4 regions of the Exiguobacterium sp. SH1S1 genome follow, and region 1 is predicted to be linked to each of the others. Evidence: riboswitches for the same ligand, from Rfam matches in the RefSeq annotation. Region 1 holds a riboswitch; each other region holds the start of a gene.

Region 1 (5,083 bases):
AAAATTCAAACTTTAACAGATTTGAAACGAAACAAAAATCCACCTAAACCAAGTTGTTTTAGGTGGATTGAACAATTAAGCGGTCTTTTGCCTGGCTTCTTCAGAGCTAACATATTTTCCGAGACGCCAATAGATGAGACCCGACAAACAACTTGCCGCCCCGACAAGGATGAGGGCGATGTGCCCGGCGCGTTGGTCGAGGAACAGGCTGGCCATGAGCGGTGCGGTCACGCCGCCGATCAACCATTGGATGCTGGCGGCCCCGTTATAGGCACCGCGCATGTTCTCGGGGGCGATCATGGCGATGAACGTCTGTTGGACGGGCGACATGATCATCTCGCCGAGCGTATAGAACGCGTATACGGCGAGCAGGATACCGACGAGGACGAGGTACGGGGTACCGAGCGTATAGAGGAGCCGCGGCACGACCGCAATCAACATCATCCCGATCCCGAAAATCGTCGCCCCGACCAGCATGACGTTGCCGAACGGTTTGCGCCCGAGTTTTGAGGCGATCGGGAATTGGAACAAGACGACCATGATGCCGTTCAAGGCGAGCAGATAGGCGAACGGGTTCTCGCGGTCGGTGAACGACGGCATCGACTCTTTCAAGAACAGCGGCAACATGCTCTCGATCAGCGAGAAGCCCATCGAGATGAAGACGCCGGCGAAGATGAAGACGAGAAAGACTTTGTCGTTGTAAAAGACGCGTAAGACGTCACGGTTCGACGGTGTCTCCGCTTCGGTCGTCTCTGGGAGCGACTCGCGGATGAAACGTCCGAGAACGAGCGCGTACAAGGCGAAGACGAACGCTGCCGTGAAGAAGATGTACTGTCGGTCGATGAACAAGACGGCACTGCCGAGCAGGGGACCGAACGCCGCCCCGATATTATGCCCCATCCGTAAGAGACCGAACGCCTCGTTCATCTGTTCCGGCTCGGTCACGTCGGCGACCATCGCGCTCGCTGCCGGGTGGAACAGCGAGTTCGTCAAACCGAGCATGGCGTTCAAAAGGAGCAGCGGCCAAAACGTTTCCGCGAAAGCGAAACCGATGAGCGCGACCGCATCACCGAGGATGGCGGTCATCATGACCGGTTTTCGACCATATAAGTCGGCGAGACGTCCGCCGACGACCGAGCCGATGAGCGCCATGATCGGTCCGGTCGCTAAGATGACGCCGACTTGGACGTAGCTGTCGAGCTTGTCGCTGTAATAGAGGACGAGGAACGGGGCGATCATGAACATCATGACACCGGTGATCGTCTCGCCGAGGAAGCGAATCCAAATGTTACGGTCGAGCCGTTTGAGTGATTGAATCATGCGTTTCACCTGCTTCTACAAAATAAAAGGGACGAAGGATGCACGGAGGCATACTCGTCCCTACTTGCTTATGCACGCCTCGGAAGACAGGCGGGTGACTTCAGTTCATGAAACGGAAGACCCCGACCTGTCAGTATGAAATTGGATACGATGTGGCTGCGTCATGACTGACATGGCGGGTCCTCCTTTCTGAAAGTTTACTCTTCGTTTCAACTGTATGACAGATTCTTGAAATGTGTCAACATATTTTGACTTGCGTCATAACAGTTCATTTAAATTCTTGCGGGTGAGCCGATAATCGATCAACCGGGACAAGACGACTTGAATCATCGCGGTCACGGGTACGCTGATGAACATCCCGACGAGGCCGAACAGGCTCCCCCCGATGATGATCGATGTGATGACCCAGAACGGGGTGATCCCGACGCTGTCGCCGAGAATTTTCGGGCCGAGCCAAAGTCCGTCGAACTGTTGCAGCAAGAAGATGAACAACAAGACGAGCAGGGCCGTGAACGGGTCGTAGAAGTAGGTGATGATGAACGCCGGGATCATCCCTAAGAGCGGCCCGACGTATGGGATGAAGTTCAGCACCCCGATGATGACACCGAGCAAGAGCGCGTACGGCGCGCCGATGATCAAGAGCCCGATGACGGCCATCACGCCGATGATGAGACAGTCGAGCGACTTTCCGATGATGTAGCGTTTAAAGATATAGTCCATCTCTTGGAAGATGTCGATCGTCGTCTTCGCCGAGGCGACCGGGAACATCGCGTACAGTAGACGCTTGAACATCCGGGCGAACACTTCCTTGTCTTTCAACAAGTAGATCGAGATGACGATCCCGATCAACAAGTTGATCAACGTCATCGTGAAGCTCGACACGTAACCGACCGAAGACACGACGGCCGTCTCGACCCATCCGGAATACCGTTCCTCGAACCGGTTAAAATCGATCGCTTGGGCGATCGTCGCATTATACTCCTCGACATACGTTTTCAGCTGCCCGAGAAAGCCATCGATTTGGCGAATATAAAACGGGAGCTCCTCGATGAGAGACGCGACGCTCGAATAGATGCGAGGGAACAGCGTCACCGCTGACACGACAAGGATCCCGATGAACGTGACGTAGACGATCAACAAGCCTTGGTAGCGCTTCAAGTGGAACCGCTCTTCTATATAGGACAGGACGGTGTTGAGGAGCAGCGCGATGGCGATCCCCATGATGATCGGCGTCAACAGCTGAAACGCATACTGCATGACCCGAGAGATCGTGTCCGGCTCGCTGATGACTTTCCATAGGACGAGCAGAATCAGTCCGATCACGCTTAACTTCCATATCAATTGACGGTTTAGTTCCAATGGTCTATCCCCTCATGCTGTAAATTTTGCAGAATAACGTTCACCTTTTACTATGAACGTTTTTTTACCGGGATTCAATAGCGGTAAGGAATTTTTGAAATAAGGATTGACAAGGTTGGTAACGTTTGGTTTACTAAATGACATATTACAGAAATTATCAATTGCATATAAAAACACTTTCTATCAAGAGAAGCGGAGGGACTGGCCCGATGAAGCTTCAGCAACAGATTGTTTCAATACTGTGCTAATTCCAGCAAGGTGACCTTGAGAGATGGAAAGGTGGTTGTTTGAATACGTCCGTATCTCGACACCCCTTTCCGCGGAAAGGGGTGTTTTTGCATAGGAGGACTATTCATGACAGACAGACGCTCGAAGTTACTTAAAACGTTACCACCCCAGCATTTCGTCGGACTCGCCGCTGAAGTCGCCGCACTCGAGCGTTCAGGCCGCGACGTCATCCGGCTCGGCCAAGGAACGCCCGACTTGCCGACACCGGCCCCGATCTGCGAGGCGTTGCAGACGGCCCTGCTCGACCCGGCGACACACCAATACGGACCGTTCCGGGGACAGACGCGCCTGAAGCAAGCGGTCGCGACGTTCTACCAGACCGAATACGGCGTCGCGCTCGATGCCGAGACCGAAGTGGCCATCTTGATCGGCAGCAAGTCGGGACTCATCACGCTCCCGCAATGTGTGCTCGAGCCAGGTGACGGCATGTTGCTCCCGAACCCGGGCTACCCGGACTACATCTCGGGGGCGCGTCTCGCCGGTGCGGTCGTCCACGACCTCGTCCTCCGGGAAGAGAACGGCTATCTTCCTGATTACGAGACGCTCGATCCGCAGGGAGCGCGACTCATGTATTTGAACTACCCGAGCAATCCGACCGGCGCCGTCGCGTCGCCCGCGTTCTTTGACGACACGGTCCGGTTCGCGAATAAGCATGACCTCATGGTCGTCCACGACTTCGCGTACGGCAGCATCGGTTTCGACGGGCACGTCCCGCCGAGCTTCCTGCAGACGCCGGGTGCGAAAGACATCGGCATCGAGGTGTATACGATGTCGAAGGCGTTCAACATGTCCGGCTGGCGGGTCGCTTTCGCCGTCGGCAACCGCGACATCATCGAGGCGATCAACACGTATCAAGACCACGTCCATGTGAGTGTGTTCTCGGCCATCCAAGAGGCGGCCATCGCCGCGCTCGAGTCGCCACGTTCGCTCCGGGACGACTTGTCACGGTTGTATGAGGCCCGCCGCGACCGGCTCGTCGACGGGTTACGTCAGGCCGGATGGGACATCACGGCCCCGAGTGGCTCGTTCTTCGTCTGGGCGAAAGTGCCGGACGGGGACGCAAAATCGTTCTCGCATAAGCTGCTCCACGAGGCAGGGGTCGCCGTGACGCCGGGCTATTTCTTCGGCTCAGAAGGCGAGCGGTACGTCCGGTTCGGGCTCGTCTCCGCCGAGCCGAAGATCGACGAGGCCGTCGAGCGGATCGAGAAACTGTTCGCGACGTATGAAGAGGTCCGGGCATGATCCGCCAAGCCGTGCTCGAGTACGACCATGCGGATGACGGGCTCGAGCGGCTCGATGAATTAATCGCTGGCCGTCGTGCTCACGTGCTGCGCGGGCAGAACGGTTTTGACGTCGTCAAGCGTGTCCTGCCAGCGATCACTGCCTATCCGACATCGCTGTTCCGTGGCGAATGCACGGACGCCGAGGTCGAACGGCTCCGTTTGAAGGATGCGGACGTCCTCCTTGCCGTCGGTGGGGGCAAGCTCGTCGACACGGCGAAACTCGTCGCTTACCGGCAAGGTGTCCCGCTGATCGTCATCCCGACGCTCGCCTCGAACTGTGCCGCCTTCACACCGCTCAGCGTCATCTATGACGAGCACGGCACCTATGACCGCTACGACGTGTTTCGCGTCGTCATCGAGCGGGTCATCGTCGACGCAAGGGTCGTGACCGACTCGCCGTACGACTACTTCCGGGCCGGCGTCATCGACACGGTCGCCAAGTTTTACGAGGCCCGCTATTTGAGCGGCGACAGTTCACCTGACGCCGGCGTCAATACCGGTCTCGCCTTGGCCGAGCAATGCGGCCGGCTCGTCGAACTCGACTTGAGTGAGTCCAGTTTCACCGCGTATGGGCCAGAGACCCGGTTCGCGGTCGATCACATCCTTGCCGTCGGCGGTGCCGTCGGTGGTTTCGGGGACGCCGGGACACGCGTTGCCGTCGCCCACGCCGTCCACAACGCGCTCAGCCGCTTTGAGTCGACCCATCCGTTCTTACATGGCGACAAGGTCGGCTTCGGCCTCCTTGTCCAAGAACGGTTGCGTGGCTCGTCTGACGCCCCATATTTAGAGGCGTGGCTCGCCAGGATCGGCGCGCCGACGTCACTTGAGACGCT
Region 2 (5,083 bases), 1.1 Mb from region 1:
GATCCCGACCGGCGCCGTCGGTTGTCCGCCGATATGGGTCACTTCTAGCGCGCTCCGCTCCTCGATTTGAATCACATCGTCCGCCGTTAAATCAAACGTCGTGTGCGGGGCCGCGACGTAAAACGGGATCCCGTAATGTTTAGCCAGGATGGCGAGCTGAAGCGTGCCGATCTTATTGGCGACGTGACCCGTCCGTGTGATGCGGTCAGCGCCGACGATGATGGCGTCGACTCCTTTCGCCTGAATCGTCCAAGCGGCCATATTGTCGGTGATGAGCGTGACGTCGATGTCGGCCTGGTCGAGCTCCCAGACGGTCAGGCGTGCCCCTTGGAGGAGCGGCCGCGTCTCACAAGCGAAGACGTTAAACGCTATACCTCGCTCTTTCCCGACGTAAAATGGAGCGAGCGCAGTCCCGTAACGCGACGTCGCGATCGCCCCGGCGTTACAGATCGTCAAGACGTTCCCCCCTGCTGGCAGCACCGTGAGCGCATGCTCCCCGATGGCCCGATACGTGTCGACGTCTCGCTCGAACAGCGCGATGGCCCGATGTTTGATGTCGGTCGCGATCCTTTCAAAGTCATCGCCGACGTTAAGCCCGAGAAGTGACTCGATCACGTTTTGAAGATTGACCGCCGTCGGTCGCGTCGCGATCAACCGACGGCCGACGAGGTCGAGCCGGCGTGTGAAGTCCGGGTCATCTTGAAGCCGGACCGCTTCTTTCGCGAGCACGAATGCGCCGAAATAGGCGATGGCCGGCGCGCCTCGGACTTGTAACGTCTCGATGGCGTGCTCCGCCTGTTCGAGCGTCGCGATCGTCACGTACCGCTCCTCATGGGGCAGTAACGTTTGGTCTAAAATGACGAGCTCGTCCCGGGACGGTTCGAAGCGAATGTTTTGGACTGTCATACGCGTACCCCCGCTAACAGCGTCACTAATTCATCGATTGTCCGGACATCGTGGCGCTGTTTAATGAGCGTCGTGCCGAGCGTGAGCGCTTCCCGTTTCCGCTCGAACCGGACCGTTTCCGGTAACGTCTCGAGGTCATTGACTCCGGCGAGGCCGATGGCGCGGCGAATCAGTTCGCATCCGGCATAGCCAATCGTGTCGCTAAAGATGGTTTGAAGTAGTTCATCGACGAATCCGTCCGTGTTGAACGGTTCGACCGCCGTCTCAAACTTCGTCCGGAACGTCTTCTCAAACGTCTCCCATACCGTCAATACGTCGGTGAACCGCTCGAACCGTTTGAGTGGGTCATGGAACGTCGATAGCGTCAAATGGGCGACAATTTGCCCGATGTCAAAGCCGAACGGTCCATAAAAAGCGAACTCCGGATCGATGACTTTCGTCTCTTGTTGCGTCGCGAAGATGCTGCCTGTATGTAAGTCCCCGTGCAAGAGCGCGTCGTGTTTCGTGACGAAACCGACTTTCAGTTTCGTGACCTCCACTTTCAATTTCTGGTCACGCCAAAGCGCTTCGACGTCCTGACGGAGCGCGGTTTCGATGTTGTTCGATTCGGCATCTTTGTACGGATCGGTGAAGATCAGTTTTTCAGTGATATCGCACAGTTCCGGGTTGTAATAATCCCGTTCTTTCCGCTTCTTCTCAATCGGGCCGGCCGCATAGTCGGACGTCTCAAACAACGTCTGTCCTAAAAACTCACCGATGTGACGGGCAAGTTCAGGATACGTTTTCCCTTCCAAATAGCCCGTCCGGACGATATCAAAGTCGGACAAGTCTTCTAAAATCGTGTAGGCGAGCGTCCGGTCACTGCCGAGAACGACCGGGACGAAACGCGGGACGACGCTGGCGAATTCGCGCAACGCGAGCTGCTCGATCCACGCCCGTTCAAGTGTGAGCGGCCAACTCTCGCCGACGACTTTCGCATACGGTAGCGCCTGCTTGACGATGAGGCTCGTTTCGCCTTGACGGATGCGGAAGACGAGGTTCAAGTTGCCGTCCCCGATCTCCTCGCAATGCGCGATGCCCCCATCTTCGAGTAACCCTAACGTTCTGACGTGCTCGACGACTGTCTGTTCTGTAAATGGTTGATAAGCCATGTCTGTTTCCCCTTTCGGTATATTCCCCACAAAAAAAGCCCCTTTCTCCGCGAGAAAGAGGCACAGCCGTAACGGTTGTTCCTCTCATCTGTCAGACGTATGTCTGGTGGATGTAGCACCGTGCCTACTGGTCGGTTGCTGCGGCGTCATCGGGCCAATTCCCTCTGCCAACTCGCGATAAGAGTGTCGTATTCGATTGTGTGAACTTGTTGTGATGAATATTACGGACTCGACCCCACCTTTGTCAACGGCAATTTGCTGGAGCAACGGTCACTTTTTTTATGCATATATGGTAACAACGAACTCAAACTTTTTTTCTCAAAAAAAGGAATTGACGAACCGGATATTGTGTGACAAAATTCAATTAAATTTCACAACTTCAAAATACATTCTTATCAAGAGCAGACGGAGGGGACAAGCCCGATGATGTCGCAGCAACCGACCCGATTGGGCACGGTGCTAATTCTTGCAGCGTAAGCTGAGAGATAAGAGTTCATTTTTTTATGATGACCTCTTGCCTCGGCATGGGGTCATTTTTGTTTGACCGGAAGGAGGAACGAACATGAGTATTACTGCCACATATGAAATCAGCCGGACGGACCGCGTCGCGACTGTCGCCGAGAAAATCGCCCTCGAACTGACCGTCGGCACGTGGACGGAACTGCCTCACCTAGAGCAAGAACAATTAAAGGCGTATCGGGGCGAGGTCGTCTCAACGACGCATACGGAAACAACGAGCCGCTTCACAATCCGTTACCCGCTCCATAACGTCACGCCCGACTTCTCATCCATCTTGACGACGACGTTCGGGAAATTATCGCTCGATGACTCGGTACGCTTGATCGACTTAACGTTACCCGAAACGCTTGCATCTGAATTCCCCGGAGCAAAGTTCGGTGTTCAAGGCGTTCGTGAGTTGCTCGACGTACATGATCGCCCGCTCGTCATGAGCATCTTTAAAGGGATCATCGGCCGTGATTTACGCTTCTTAGAACAGCAACTTCGAGACCAGCTCGCCGGCGGCATCGACATCGTCAAAGATGATGAAATCCTATACGACAACCCGCTCACTCCGTCGCTTGAACGAGCTAAAATCGGGGCGGCCGTCATCCAAGAACAGTTCGAAACGACCGGGAAACGTTCGCTCTATGCCATCACGCTCAGCGGTCCGGTGTTCGGGCTGCGTGACCAAGCGCTCCGCTTGATCGAGGCGGGCGCGACGGCACTGTTGTTCAACGTCTATACATACGGGCTCGACACACTCCGCGAACTCGCAAGCGATCCAACAATTAACGTCCCGATTTTGGCGCACCCCGCGTTCGCCGGAGCCTTGACCGGCTCGATCAGCCACTCGCTCTTGCTCGGAAAATTGATCCGCCTCGCGGGGGCCGACTTGACGCTGTTCCCGTCCCCATACGGTTCACTTGCGACACCGCCTGATGAGGCGTTCACGATTCGGGATGGCAGTGCTCGGCCGCACTGGACGAAACCGATTCTACCGGTCCCATCGGCCGGTATCCATCCGGGGCTCGTCCCGGACATCATCCGTGATTTCGGCACAGACGTCGTCATCAACGCCGGCGGCGGCATCCACGGTCACCCAGACGGCGCGGCCGCCGGGGCCCGGGCGTTCCGACAAGCGATTGAGCAAGTATTGGGCGTGGCGAGCCAGACGAACGAGCTCGAAGCCGCGTTAAAGGCGTGGTCAAAACAATGACGATTCACATCTTGTGTGACTTCGATGGGACGATCACGGCCGAGGACAACATCATCGCTTTGATGCGGGCGTTCGCACCGCCCGAATGGCACGCGCTCAAAGACGATGTGCTCGCTCAAGACATCTCGATCCGCTCCGGGGTCGGGCAGATGTTCCAGCTGTTGCCGAGCGCTGACGCTTCGGCGTACCGTGACTACTTGCTGGACCGCATCACCTTGCGCCCAGGTTTCCCAGCATTTTTGGAAGAGATCCGAGAACATGGCTGGAAGTTCGACGTCGTCAGCGGCGGCATGGACTTTTTCGTGCACCCGATCTTGCAAGACCACGTCGCACCGGACCACATCTACTGTAACGTCGCCGACTTCTCAGGCGAGACGGTACGCGTCGACTGGCCCTACGCCTGTGACGCGCATTGCACGAATGATTGTGGTTGCTGCAAACCGACAATCGCCCGGACGATCGTCGATCCCGTTGATCGCTTGATCGTCATCGGTGACTCGGTGACCGACTTCGAGATCGCCAAACGGGCCGATTTCGTCTACGCCCGTGGGCAACTCATCACGCTCTGTGAAGCAGAAGGCATCGCCTATGCCCCGTTCGAGACGTTCGACGACATCACCCATCACATGAAGGAGGTGCACGTATGAGCGTGACCGCACGTTGGCTTGAACTCGCCGACATTAAAGACGAACTCGCCGCGCGCGACTGGTTCCCCGGAACGAGTGGCAATTTGGCGATTCGTGTCTCCGACGACCCGCTGACCTTCCTCGTCACGGCGAGCGGACGCGATAAACGAAAACGGACCGCGGACGATTTCGTCCTCGTCGACGCGGCCGGTCGCTTGCTTGGCGAACAAACTGGTAAACCGTCCGCTGAGACGCTGTTACACGTCGAGGTGTTCAACAAGACCGCGGCGGCGTGTTCACTCCACGTACATACGGTCGACAACAACGTCATCTCCGAGCTCCATGCCGTGAACGGTGAGGTCGTCTTCACGGGGCAAGAGATCATCAAGGCACTCGGGTATTGGGAAGAGGACGCGGTCGTCCGGGTCCCAATCATCGACAATCATGCCGACATCCCGACGCTCGCGGCCGCCTTCGCGCCTCACGTCCATTCAAGCGCCGGTGCCGTCCTCATCCGTAATCACGGCATCACGGTCTGGGGCGAGACGCCGGCTGCGGCGAAACGTTATTTAGAAGCATACGAATTTTTGTTCAGCTACACGTTAAAACTACGCGCCTTAGGCGTCCATTCATAAGGAGGAACTATCTATGGCAACTGTCTATTTCCAACAAACCGAAGAACG
Region 3 (5,083 bases), 480 kb from region 1:
TGTCGGCAGAAGAATATGAAACGATGATTCAAGGCTAACAAAAATCCCGGTTTCTCTTTATGAGAAGCCGGGATTTTTTGATTTAGTCGAAGTCGAGGCGGTAATGTTCAGGCTGGATGAGTGATGTCCGGTTGAACAGGCGATAGAAGACAATCCCGAGCGTCACCGGAATGAGGCCGAACAAGACGATGACGAGCATGACGTTCCAGAGCGCGAATCCGCCTGGCATCAAGTGCAGGGCGTTGACAGGTCCAATCAGTCCAGAGACACCGAATCCGGCACTGATCGGTGTTCCTTCGATACGAAGGATACCGGCGAGCGCCCCGAGAATGGCCGCGTTCGCGAGCACAGGGAGCATCATGATCGGACGACGGACGAAGTTCGCCATTTGAATTTTCGGTGAGCCGAGGAAGTGAGCGAGCGACGTCCCGGTCGCGTTCATCTGCCACCCGGCGATAGCGAGACCAAAACCGGCTGCGACGACGCCGAGGTTAGCGGCCCCGGCGGCAACACCGGACAGACTGATCGCCGTCGCGATCCCGACTGTCGAGATCGGGGAGACGATGATGAGCGAGAACGCCATCGCGATCAACATGCCCATCACGATCGGTTGGAGTTCAGTCATCGTCATGATGACGGTGCCGATGTACGTCGTGATCTGTGAGATGTACGTGAGTAAGAACATGCCGATTCCGCCGGCGATGACGATGACCGTCATCGGTAAAACGAGGACGGTGTACGTCTTTAAGCGTGGCGACAGCTGAATGACCATATATGTCGCGAGGGCGGCGGTCACACCGGCCGTGATGACGTCGCCGATTCCCGCCATGAGGAACGCGCCTTCCTCGATACGGATAGCGCCGCTCCCGACCTGGGTCGCAATGCCGATCGTGCCGGCCTCGAGCGCAGAACGTCCGAACTGCATGGCGACGGCTACACCGATGATGACGGGTAAGAGGCGCATCGCGATCGTCGTCGCGTCTAAGATGAACTGTAAAGACGGAAAATACGGTAAGATGGCTTTCGTTAATTCACCGAGCAATGCGCTCGGGATGAGGGCGATTAAAATAGCGAGACTGAGTCCGTTCAATACGTTCATCAAAAATTGTTTGCCTGTCAGTTTCGTTTGTTCCGTCATGAGTCGATTCACCTGTCCTTTTCTACGTATACGCTGTTATGTACGAAAGCGTTAAAGTTAATGACCATACTATGCCTCTTTTCGTGAAGCGTCAACAGGAAATGTTGAACGATTCAGAAAATTCGTGGGGTGAGCACAACTTTTGAACAGATCGGCTCACATTCATATACTTATAAAAGAGGTGAGAACAATGATTACAGACGGATTGTTATATATATACGCCCCGATGTGTGGAACATGCGCTGTGGCCGAGCGGATGCTCGCCGTCGTCGAAGCGGTCGACCCGACACTCGCGATTGACAAGCAGGACGCCAACTTTATCCCGCAAGAGTTAGAAGCGTATCAAGTCATGAGCGTCCCGGCGCTGTTAAAGCTTAAAGACGGCCAAGTCGAAGACCGATTATATGCGTTCCAAAACGTGCAACACGTCCTATCTTTCGTTAAATGAGATAGGATGATTAGAATAATCAGAAAATTTTAAATAATCAGTTGACACAGAAAGTTCACGAATGGTATATTCATTACAACATCTTACTTGAACACAATATAGGACGAGATTCTCCAGCCATCAAGACGTTTTAGAACAGCCGGTGCATCACTTTACGCGACTTTTAGGTGGACCTTCCCTTCGATTGTCCCCCAAAAAAATCAAGCGCAGGGACACCTACCGCGTAACCGCATGGTACGTTCTAAGGCCGAGTGATGGATGGCTTGAATCCCCCATATAAGGATGAACACTCTGATCGGGCAAAAGAGTTTCATCTATGGGTTGTCCTTCCGTGACTCAAGGTGCTACGTTCTGTGTCATCCTCGGATGGCACCTTTTTTTGATTTTTCGCACAAAATAGTTTGACATGAAAATAATGTGTCGCTATTATAAAGCTAATCGAATAAACAACACTCTTATCAAGAGAGGCTGAGGGACTGGCCCTATGACGCCCAGCAACCGCGGAGCAATCCGAAATGGTGCTAATTCCAGCAAGGTGAGAACCTTGGAAGATGAGAGCAATCGTTGTCCGTACCGATAAAGTACGCACGTTTGCTCAAACGTGTGTACTTTTTTTGTTGTCAGGAGGGAAAGGTATTGATTCAATTACGTAATGTGGCCAAATGGTTCGACACGAAGAACGGTCGAGTCCAGGCGGTTGATGATGTGTCGCTCACAATCGAGAGCGGCGAAATTTTTGGAATAATCGGATATTCAGGGGCGGGGAAGTCGACGCTCATCCGTCTGCTCAACCGACTCGAGTCACCGTCAAGCGGTGAAATCGTCGTCGCAGGGAGCGAGCTGACGAAGCTCACTCCGAAAGAACTGCGCGGGGTGCGCAAAAACGTCTCGATGGTATTCCAACACTTCAACTTATTATGGTCGCGCACGGTCGCTGAGAACATCAGCTTCCCGCTCGAACTGATCGGGGTACCGGCCAGTGAACGTAAACGCCGCGTCCAAGAGCTCGTCGATCTCGTCGGTCTCGCCGGACGTGAAGACAGCTATCCGTCGCAACTATCGGGCGGTCAAAAACAGCGAGTCGGGATTGCCCGCGCGCTCGCTACAAATCCAGACGTGCTCCTCTGCGATGAAGCGACGAGCGCACTCGACCCGAAGACGACCGATTCGATTCTCGAACTGCTCGTCAGCATCAATAAGAAACTCGGACTGACGATCGTCCTCATCACCCATGAGATGCACGTCATCCAAAAAATCTGTCATCGCGTCGCCGTCATGGAGGCAGGGAAAGTCGTCGAGACCGGCCAAGTCGCGGACGTGTTCCAACATCCGGAACAGCCGATCACGAAAGAGTTCGTCAAACAGATCGGTGCCGTCGACGACATGTCGCTCACGTTCGAGCATTTGAAAGCACGTTATCCGAGTGGCCAAATCGTCAAACTCAAGTTCTTGAACGAGACGGCCGAACAGCCGATTTTATCGGAAGTGTTGAAACAGCACGACATCGGCTTCAACATCATCGGCGGTAACGTGACGCAGTCGCAAGTCGGCGCGCTCGGAACGCTATTCATCCAATTGATCGGAGAGCCGGCTGAAGTCGAGCGGGCCATCGCCTCAATCCGATCGCAGGCAGTGGAAGTGGAGGTAGAAAGCGATGTTTCCTAATGTAGATTGGCAAGTCATGCTCGAACAGACGTGGGAGACGCTCTATATGACGCTCGTCGCAGGAGCCGCGACATTCGTCATCGGTCTCGCCCTCGGCATGCTCTTATATGTCACGAACGAACCGCTCATGATGAAGAATCGTCCGATTTACACGATCATCAGTGCGGTCGTCAACGTGTTCCGCTCGATCCCGTTCATTATTTTGATCATCTTGCTCATTCCGTTCACGCTCCTTCTCGTCGGAACGATGCTCGGTTCGACGGCGGCGCTCCCGGCGCTCATCATCGGTGCGGCCCCGTTTTATGCACGGATGGTCGAGCTCGCACTCCGCGAAGTCGATCGCGGTGTCATCGAGGCGGCCGAGTCGATGGGCGCGACGAAATGGCAGATCGTCTATAAAGTGTTGTTCCCGGAAGCACTCCCGGCCATCGTGTCAGGCATCACGGTGACGATCGTCGCCATCGTCGGTTACACGGCCATGGCCGGAGTCGTCGGGGGTGGTGGTCTCGGGAACTTGGCGTTCCTCGAAGGGTTCCAACGTTCACAAAGCGACGTCACGTTCGTCGCGACCGTATTGATCTTAGTCATCGTCTTCGTCGTTCAGTTTATCGGCGATCGACTCGTCTCAAAAATCGATAAGCGATCAGCTTAATCAAATACAATCATATGGAGGGTTTTATAATGAAATCATGGAAAACAGTACTCGGATTGACAGCAGCATCAGCACTCACAATTCTCGCGGCATGTGGCGGCGGGGACTCAGAATCAGGCTCGGGCGACGACAAGACGCTCATCATCGGCGCGTCGAACGTACCACACGCCGAGATTTTAGAGCACGTCCAAGACGAATATGAAGAAAAAGGCTACACGCTTGAAATCAAGAAGTTCCAAGACTACGTGCTCCCGAACAAGACGCTCGCAGCTGGCGAACTCGACGCGAACTACTTCCAACACGAGCCGTACCTCGAGTCACAAATGGCTGAGAACAAAGACTATAAATTCGCTTCAGCCGGCGGCGTCCACATCGAGCCGATCGGTGTCTACTCACAAGACTACAAATCACTCGATGAGCTTCCGGACGGCGCTGAAATCATCATGAGCTCGTCGGTCGCTGACCACGGACGAATCTTGACGATGCTTCAAACAGAAGGCTTGCTCACGCTCGCTGACGGCAAGACGACAGACGCGACAGTCGCTGACATCGTCGACAACCCGAAAAACTTGGAGTTCAAGACGGACGTCGAAGCGGCACTTCTCCCGCAAGCGTTCAACAACGGTGAAGGCGATGCCGTCCTCATCAACACGAACTACGCGATTGATGCCGGCCTCAACCCGCTCGAAGACGCAATCGCTCTTGAAGGCGAAGACTCACCGTACGTCAACTTGATCGTCACGCGTGAAGGCGACGAAGACGATGAGCGCGTCAAGGCACTCCTTGAAGTATTGACATCAGAAGAGACACAACAGTGGATCTTGGATGAGTACAAAGGTGCGGTCGTACCGGTTAAATAATGATTGATTTTAGGCTCGGGACATCCCGGGCCTTTTTTGTTTGCAGTGGTTTTGCTTCAATAATAGAAGTAAACTATTTATATGTAGAAAAAGGGGGGATCCGGGTGAGCATACGACACATTCATCCGCTGACGCTTGGCGTCTTGTTCGGTACATTTTTTGCACGGCTGTCGACGTTTTTTGTCATGCCGTTTTTTGCGATTTATCTCGCGACGCTCGGTTTCTCGGCGAGCGTGATCGGGACGGTGTTCGCGACGTCGGCATTATCCGGTCTATTTATGAGCTTTTTTGGGGGGACGCTGTCTGACCGCTACGGGCGC
Region 4 (5,083 bases), on a different contig from region 1:
GTAGACTCAATGCTAGAATTCAGCCATTATGATGAATAGGCAGGACTTGGGCGCAACCGTGCCGAATCTCCTACCATACATATGAGAAGACTTTTCCCACACAGGAGGGAACTATGAATCATTTTCGCAAAATGTCCGTCCTCGGTTGGAGCATTTGGAGTTTGATCGTTTTACTGACCATCACCTTGTTTACAACCGGTGTTCTTGATATTCCGGCGATCGAGCCGCTTCCGTTCATCTTGATCGCGCTGCTCGTCGTCATTTTCCAAATGGACTCGATTGAACGAAAAGGCATTTATTTCACGTTTTCAGAAAGTATCGTCCTCATCATCTTTTTATTCTTTGATTTTGAGACGGCGCTCCTCGTCAACCAAATCGGACTTCTCGTCTTTCAGTTCGCCAACCTAAAACCGCGCGTCGCGCTCCGCCGCTTTCGGTTCACTTATCCTTGGAACGCGATCACGTCATTTTTAGAAATCGCCATCCCGGCAAGTGTTTACTTGGCCCTCGGAGGTGAAACTGGTCTTGGCTTCTATTCGCAGGATTCGTTCGTTCCGCTCGTCGGTCTGATCATTGCCATAATTTTGAACACGGTCGTCCAGAAGTATCAAGTCGGCTGGTGGTTCCGCGTCGATATCCCGGTCCGTGATTTTTTGAGCATCGCGTTTTACACGTACATCGTCAGTTTGGTCTTCATCTTCGCCGCGTCGTTCTTCCGTGAGACGAACTTGCTCGTCGTCAGCAGCATCGCGGCCGCCCTCACGTTCTTTATTAAGCGGTTGATGATTCAAAAAGGGCGCCAAGACGCGTTCAAGTCATTGATCGAACAGTACGATGAAGCGAAAGAGGCCGTCTCCCTATCTCAAAGCGAGGCCCAGGCGATTGAAGTGTTCTTGAGTCAATGTGAGCGCCTCAACCAATATGATAAAGGGTTTGTCGAGTTCGTCCTGTTCGACCGAACGCTCTATTTCGATTTGTTGACGCGACAGCCGATCGACCGTCCACTCGTCTTCGACTTGATGGAAGCGCGCCATCCACACGCCAAGTCTGTCGATTATGAGATGCGCTTCGAATGGGACGCAGCGTTGTCAGATGCGTTTCATGACGATTACCACAGCTTCATCTCAGTCCAGTCAGAAGAGATTGACGGGATTCGCACACGTATCGTCATGATTGGTGAACACGTCTATGGCTATCCCCCCATCATTCAAAACGAGATGGTAAAACTGTTGAAATCGTTCAACCGAACGATCAGCCGATGCCACGAGCGCGACCGCCTATACACGGAAAGCCGCACCGATAGCTTGACGCTGCTCGCCAATGCGCGCGCATTCTACGAGTATGGGATTCAACAAATCTCGGACGGCTCGATGTACCCGATCTCGGTCGCGATGCTCGACATCGACTTCTTTAAAAAAATCAATGACACGCACGGTCACCAAGTCGGAGACAGCGTGCTCCAAGAGTTCGGGCGGCGAATCCGGCAAATGCTCCGGACCGATGACTTTGCGGCGCGTTACGGGGGCGAGGAGTTCATCTTGCTGCTCAATCATTGCGACGTCGACCAAGCCGTCGATATCGCCGAACGGATTCGGCAGAAAATTGAAGATAAGCCGTTCCGTGTCGATGGGGTCGATATTCCCGTGACCGCCTCGATCGGTGTCGATACGATTCAAGCGTTCGGCGACAAACGGCTTGACGATACGATCCGTAACGCTGACCGGGCCCTTTACGTCGGCGGCAAGTACGCCGGTCGTAACCGCGTCGCCCATTACAACTTTTTGACGACATGACTTCCCCCCGCGTCCACTGGCGCAGGGGGATTTCTGTTGACAACCCGCTTTGAAACAGGTACGTTAGGAAACGTGTCTAACAACTACATCATGACGACTTTTTATCAAGAGAGACGGAGGGACTGGCCCTTAGATGTCTCGGCAGCGGGTAACCTGTGCCAAATCCAGCGAGCGTTCTGCTCGAAAGATGAAAAGGGTGTCTCTTACAGAGAGAGCCTTTTTCGGAAGGCTCTTTTTTTCTATTCTTTGAAATGAGGTGAATCGATTGGAACAACCAACAGCTAACAAATGGGCGCTCTTGCCCTTGCTCGTCTTCCTCGTCTTCTTCATCGGGGCGGGTATTTATTATGGCGACTTTTACAAGTTCCCGGTGCTGATCGCGGCGTTGATCGCTTTAATTGTCGCTGCGATGATGACGAAAGGAAGCGTCACTCAGACCGTTGAGCGCATCGCCCAAGGTGCCGGTAATCCAGGCATCTTGATCATGATATTCATCTTCCTGCTCGCCGGTGCGTTCTCGAACGTCGCCGGTGCAATCGGTGCGATTGACGCGACGGTCAATGCGGCCTTGACGTTCCTGCCACCGTCACTCTTACTGAGCGGACTGTTCGTCATCGCCGCTTTCATCTCGATGGCAATGGGCACATCGACCGGTACGATTGCCGCGCTCGCCCCGATCGCGCTCGGCATCCATCAAGAGAGCGGGGTCAATATCGCAATCGCGGCCGCGGCCGTTGTCGGCGGGGCCATGTTCGGAGACAATTTGTCGTTCATCTCGGATACGACAATCGCCGCCGTCCGGACACAACGGACGAACATGCGCGACAAGTTCCGGACCAACTTTTGGATCGTGCTCCCGGCCGCAATCATCACGACCGTCCTGTTAGCCGTTCTCTCAAGCGGAGAGTCGACGATTGAAGTGGCCGCGTTCGAATGGTACAAGTTGATTCCGTATCTCGCCGTCATCGTCCTCGCCTTGACCGGACTGAACGTCATCCTCGTTTTGCTCGGCGGCATCGCGCTCGCTGGCATCATCGGGCTGATTGACGGAAGCTTGGCCGTCACGTCTTACGTCACGGCGATGGCCGACGGCATGATGGGCATGGCCGAGATCTCGCTCTTGACGTTATTCATGGGCGGACTCGTCGGACTCATCTCGCATAACGGTGGACTCACCTATTTACGAGACGCACTCACGTCACGGATTCAACGCCGGGCTGGTGCGGAATGGAGCATCGCCGGGCTCGTCAGTGCGACGAACGTCGCGACGGCGAACAATACGATCTCGATTCTCGTAGCAGGCCCGCTTGCCGCGAATATCGCCGATACGTATGACATCGAACGGAAAAAGTCAGCGAGCGTACTCGACATCTTCTCGTGCGGGGTACAAGGACTTCTGCCTTACGGGGCGCAGCTCCTCATCGCCGCCGAGTTGACGAACACGGCGTCCCCCGCCCTCGTCCCGTATATGTTCTATCCGTTCCTCCTGTTCATTTGCGGAGGCTTGGCGATCGTCTTCAACTTCCCACGTTTCAAAAAAACCAACTAAGCAAAAATCCTCGAAGGCGGTCGCCTTCGAGGATTTTTATGTTCTCGCTTCACGTTTACGTTTGAGCTCTTCGTTCCGTTTTTTGAAAGCGCGCCGTTTGAGAAGTTCTTCGAGACCCCGGCTGATCGCCCACAATACGAGCAAGAGCAAGCCGAGCATCGACAAGCGGAACGGGCTTTGGATGAACTCTTGCCACTGATCACCGATGACCGAGAAGATGACGACGACGAGCAGTTTCCCGAATCCGGCCGCCAATACGAACGTCCGGAGCGGCATTTGAATCAAGGCGAGTAAGTACGTGATCAAACTGACCGGGATGAACGGCAACGAATATAAGAATCCGAGCGAGATTGGACTCATATGGTTGATGCGATCGAGCCAATAGACACCCTGTTTATGTTTTTCGAGCCAACGCGTCATCGGTTTGCGGAACACGTATCGGACGGCGGCGAACACGAGGAGCGTCCCTGCCAAACTGCCGATCCACGATAAGAGCACACCGAGCCAGAAGCCATACGTAGCCGCGTTCGCCGAGATGATCAAGACGAGCGGGAGGAACGGGAAAATCGCTTCCAGGAACGGGGCCCCGAGTCCAGCCCAAGGACCTCCCGGCAGTCCTTGGAGCCATTCGATGATGTTCAATATATATTGTTGGAGTGATGTGAGCATCTCAGTTTCCACCTTCGGCTTTCGTTACTACCTTTTACCCGAATTCGTTCAAGAGGACGCATCCCCCTGCCCTCCTCAAAAAAAAATAAAAAGTATTTGCGAAATTTCACTGTGATATCTATCATATAATAATGGACTTGTGGTTGCAGGCAAGTTCATTCGTCGAACGACACAACCCAACGTTCGTTTTCCTGCAAAAAACTGAACACAGGGGAGCAATAACATGGAAACAAAACCAATGCGGGTCTTACTGTACTATAAGTACGTCAACATCGAGGACCCAGAAACACTGACACAACAACACCTCAAGTATTGTAAGGACCTCGGGATCAAAGGACGTATCTTGATTTCTTCCGAAGGAATCAACGGGACGTGCTCGGGCACTTGGGAACAAACCGAACAGTACATGAACGACTTGAAAGCCGATCCATACTTCAGCGACATCGAGTTCAAAATCGATGAAGTCGAAGAGCATGCTTTCAAGAAAATCTTTGTACGTCACAAACAAGAGCTCGTGACGTGGCGCTTTGATGGCGAGTTCGACGTGCCTAAACAACACGGTGCGTATCTCGAACCGGAAGAATGGAAAGAGATGATGAATCGCGATGATGTCGTCATCCTCGACGTTCGTAACAACTACGAGTACGATCTTGGTCACTTCAAAAATGCGATCAAAATCGACGTAGAGGCTTCTCGTTACATGCCAGACTGGCTCGAGGAGAACAAAGACCTCTACGAAGGGAAAACACTTCTCACGTACTGTACCGGAGGCGTCCGTTGCGAGAAATTTACCGCATATATGCGTGACCAAGGTCACGACAACATCTTCCATTTAAAAGGCGGCGTCGCCATGTACGGCAAGGACGAAGCGACGCAAGGTGAAAACTGGGACGGCGAGCTTTACGTCTTTGACGAGCGCATCAACGTCCCGGTCAACACGGTCAATCCGTCAGTCGTTTCAGCATGTATGCACTGCGGAACGAAGACGGTCCGTTACGTTAATTGTGCCAACCCGGTATGTAACGCCCAACACTTCTGTTGTGAAGAGTGTGAGCCGAAACAGATGCGTTCA

What was found. Region 1 has a riboswitch for S-adenosylmethionine ahead of EVJ23_RS00050 (aminotransferase class I/II-fold pyridoxal phosphate-dependent enzyme). Riboswitches for the same ligand answer to the same signal wherever they lie in the genome.
Region 2: it holds a riboswitch for S-adenosylmethionine, as region 1 does, so the genes downstream of both, EVJ23_RS05545 (2,3-diketo-5-methylthiopentyl-1-phosphate enolase) here and EVJ23_RS00050 (aminotransferase class I/II-fold pyridoxal phosphate-dependent enzyme) in region 1, are expected to answer to the same signal.
Region 3: it holds a riboswitch for S-adenosylmethionine, as region 1 does, so the genes downstream of both, EVJ23_RS02515 (methionine ABC transporter ATP-binding protein) here and EVJ23_RS00050 (aminotransferase class I/II-fold pyridoxal phosphate-dependent enzyme) in region 1, are expected to answer to the same signal.
Region 4: it holds a riboswitch for S-adenosylmethionine, as region 1 does, so the genes downstream of both, EVJ23_RS10920 (Na+/H+ antiporter NhaC family protein) here and EVJ23_RS00050 (aminotransferase class I/II-fold pyridoxal phosphate-dependent enzyme) in region 1, are expected to answer to the same signal.

What each region holds. Positions count from the first base shown of each region.
Region 1 covers NZ_SJUZ01000001.1:6,802-11,884, reverse strand. Annotated here, with positions in the region: gene EVJ23_RS00060 (MDR family MFS transporter) at 76-1,320, opposite strand; gene EVJ23_RS00055 (AI-2E family transporter) at 1,579-2,679, opposite strand; SAM riboswitch class I at 2,857-2,957, shown strand; gene EVJ23_RS00050 (aminotransferase class I/II-fold pyridoxal phosphate-dependent enzyme) at 3,034-4,209, shown strand; gene EVJ23_RS00045 (iron-containing alcohol dehydrogenase) at 4,206-5,083, shown strand, end outside.
Region 2 covers NZ_SJUZ01000001.1:1,096,953-1,102,035, forward strand. Annotated here, with positions in the region: gene mtnA (S-methyl-5-thioribose-1-phosphate isomerase) at 1-906, opposite strand, end outside; gene mtnK (S-methyl-5-thioribose kinase) at 903-2,057, opposite strand; SAM riboswitch class I at 2,139-2,241, opposite strand; SAM riboswitch class I at 2,447-2,549, shown strand; gene EVJ23_RS05545 (2,3-diketo-5-methylthiopentyl-1-phosphate enolase) at 2,620-3,774, shown strand; gene EVJ23_RS05550 (2-hydroxy-3-keto-5-methylthiopentenyl-1-phosphate phosphatase) at 3,771-4,421, shown strand; gene EVJ23_RS05555 (methylthioribulose 1-phosphate dehydratase) at 4,418-5,035, shown strand; gene EVJ23_RS05560 (cupin domain-containing protein) at 5,049-5,083, shown strand, end outside.
Region 3 covers NZ_SJUZ01000001.1:486,974-492,056, reverse strand. Annotated here, with positions in the region: gene gcvH (glycine cleavage system protein GcvH) at 1-38, shown strand, start outside; gene EVJ23_RS02525 (PTS sugar transporter subunit IIC) at 83-1,138, opposite strand; gene EVJ23_RS02520 (thioredoxin family protein) at 1,329-1,586, shown strand; SAM riboswitch class I at 2,039-2,144, shown strand; gene EVJ23_RS02515 (methionine ABC transporter ATP-binding protein) at 2,223-3,251, shown strand; gene EVJ23_RS02510 (methionine ABC transporter permease) at 3,241-3,903, shown strand; gene EVJ23_RS02505 (MetQ/NlpA family ABC transporter substrate-binding protein) at 3,933-4,763, shown strand; gene EVJ23_RS02500 (MDR family MFS transporter) at 4,868-5,083, shown strand, end outside.
Region 4 covers NZ_SJUZ01000005.1:168,057-173,139, reverse strand. Annotated here, with positions in the region: gene EVJ23_RS10925 (GGDEF domain-containing protein) at 114-1,793, shown strand; SAM riboswitch class I at 1,892-1,987, shown strand; gene EVJ23_RS10920 (Na+/H+ antiporter NhaC family protein) at 2,059-3,342, shown strand; gene EVJ23_RS10915 (TVP38/TMEM64 family protein) at 3,379-4,011, opposite strand; gene trhO (oxygen-dependent tRNA uridine(34) hydroxylase TrhO) at 4,235-5,083, shown strand, end outside.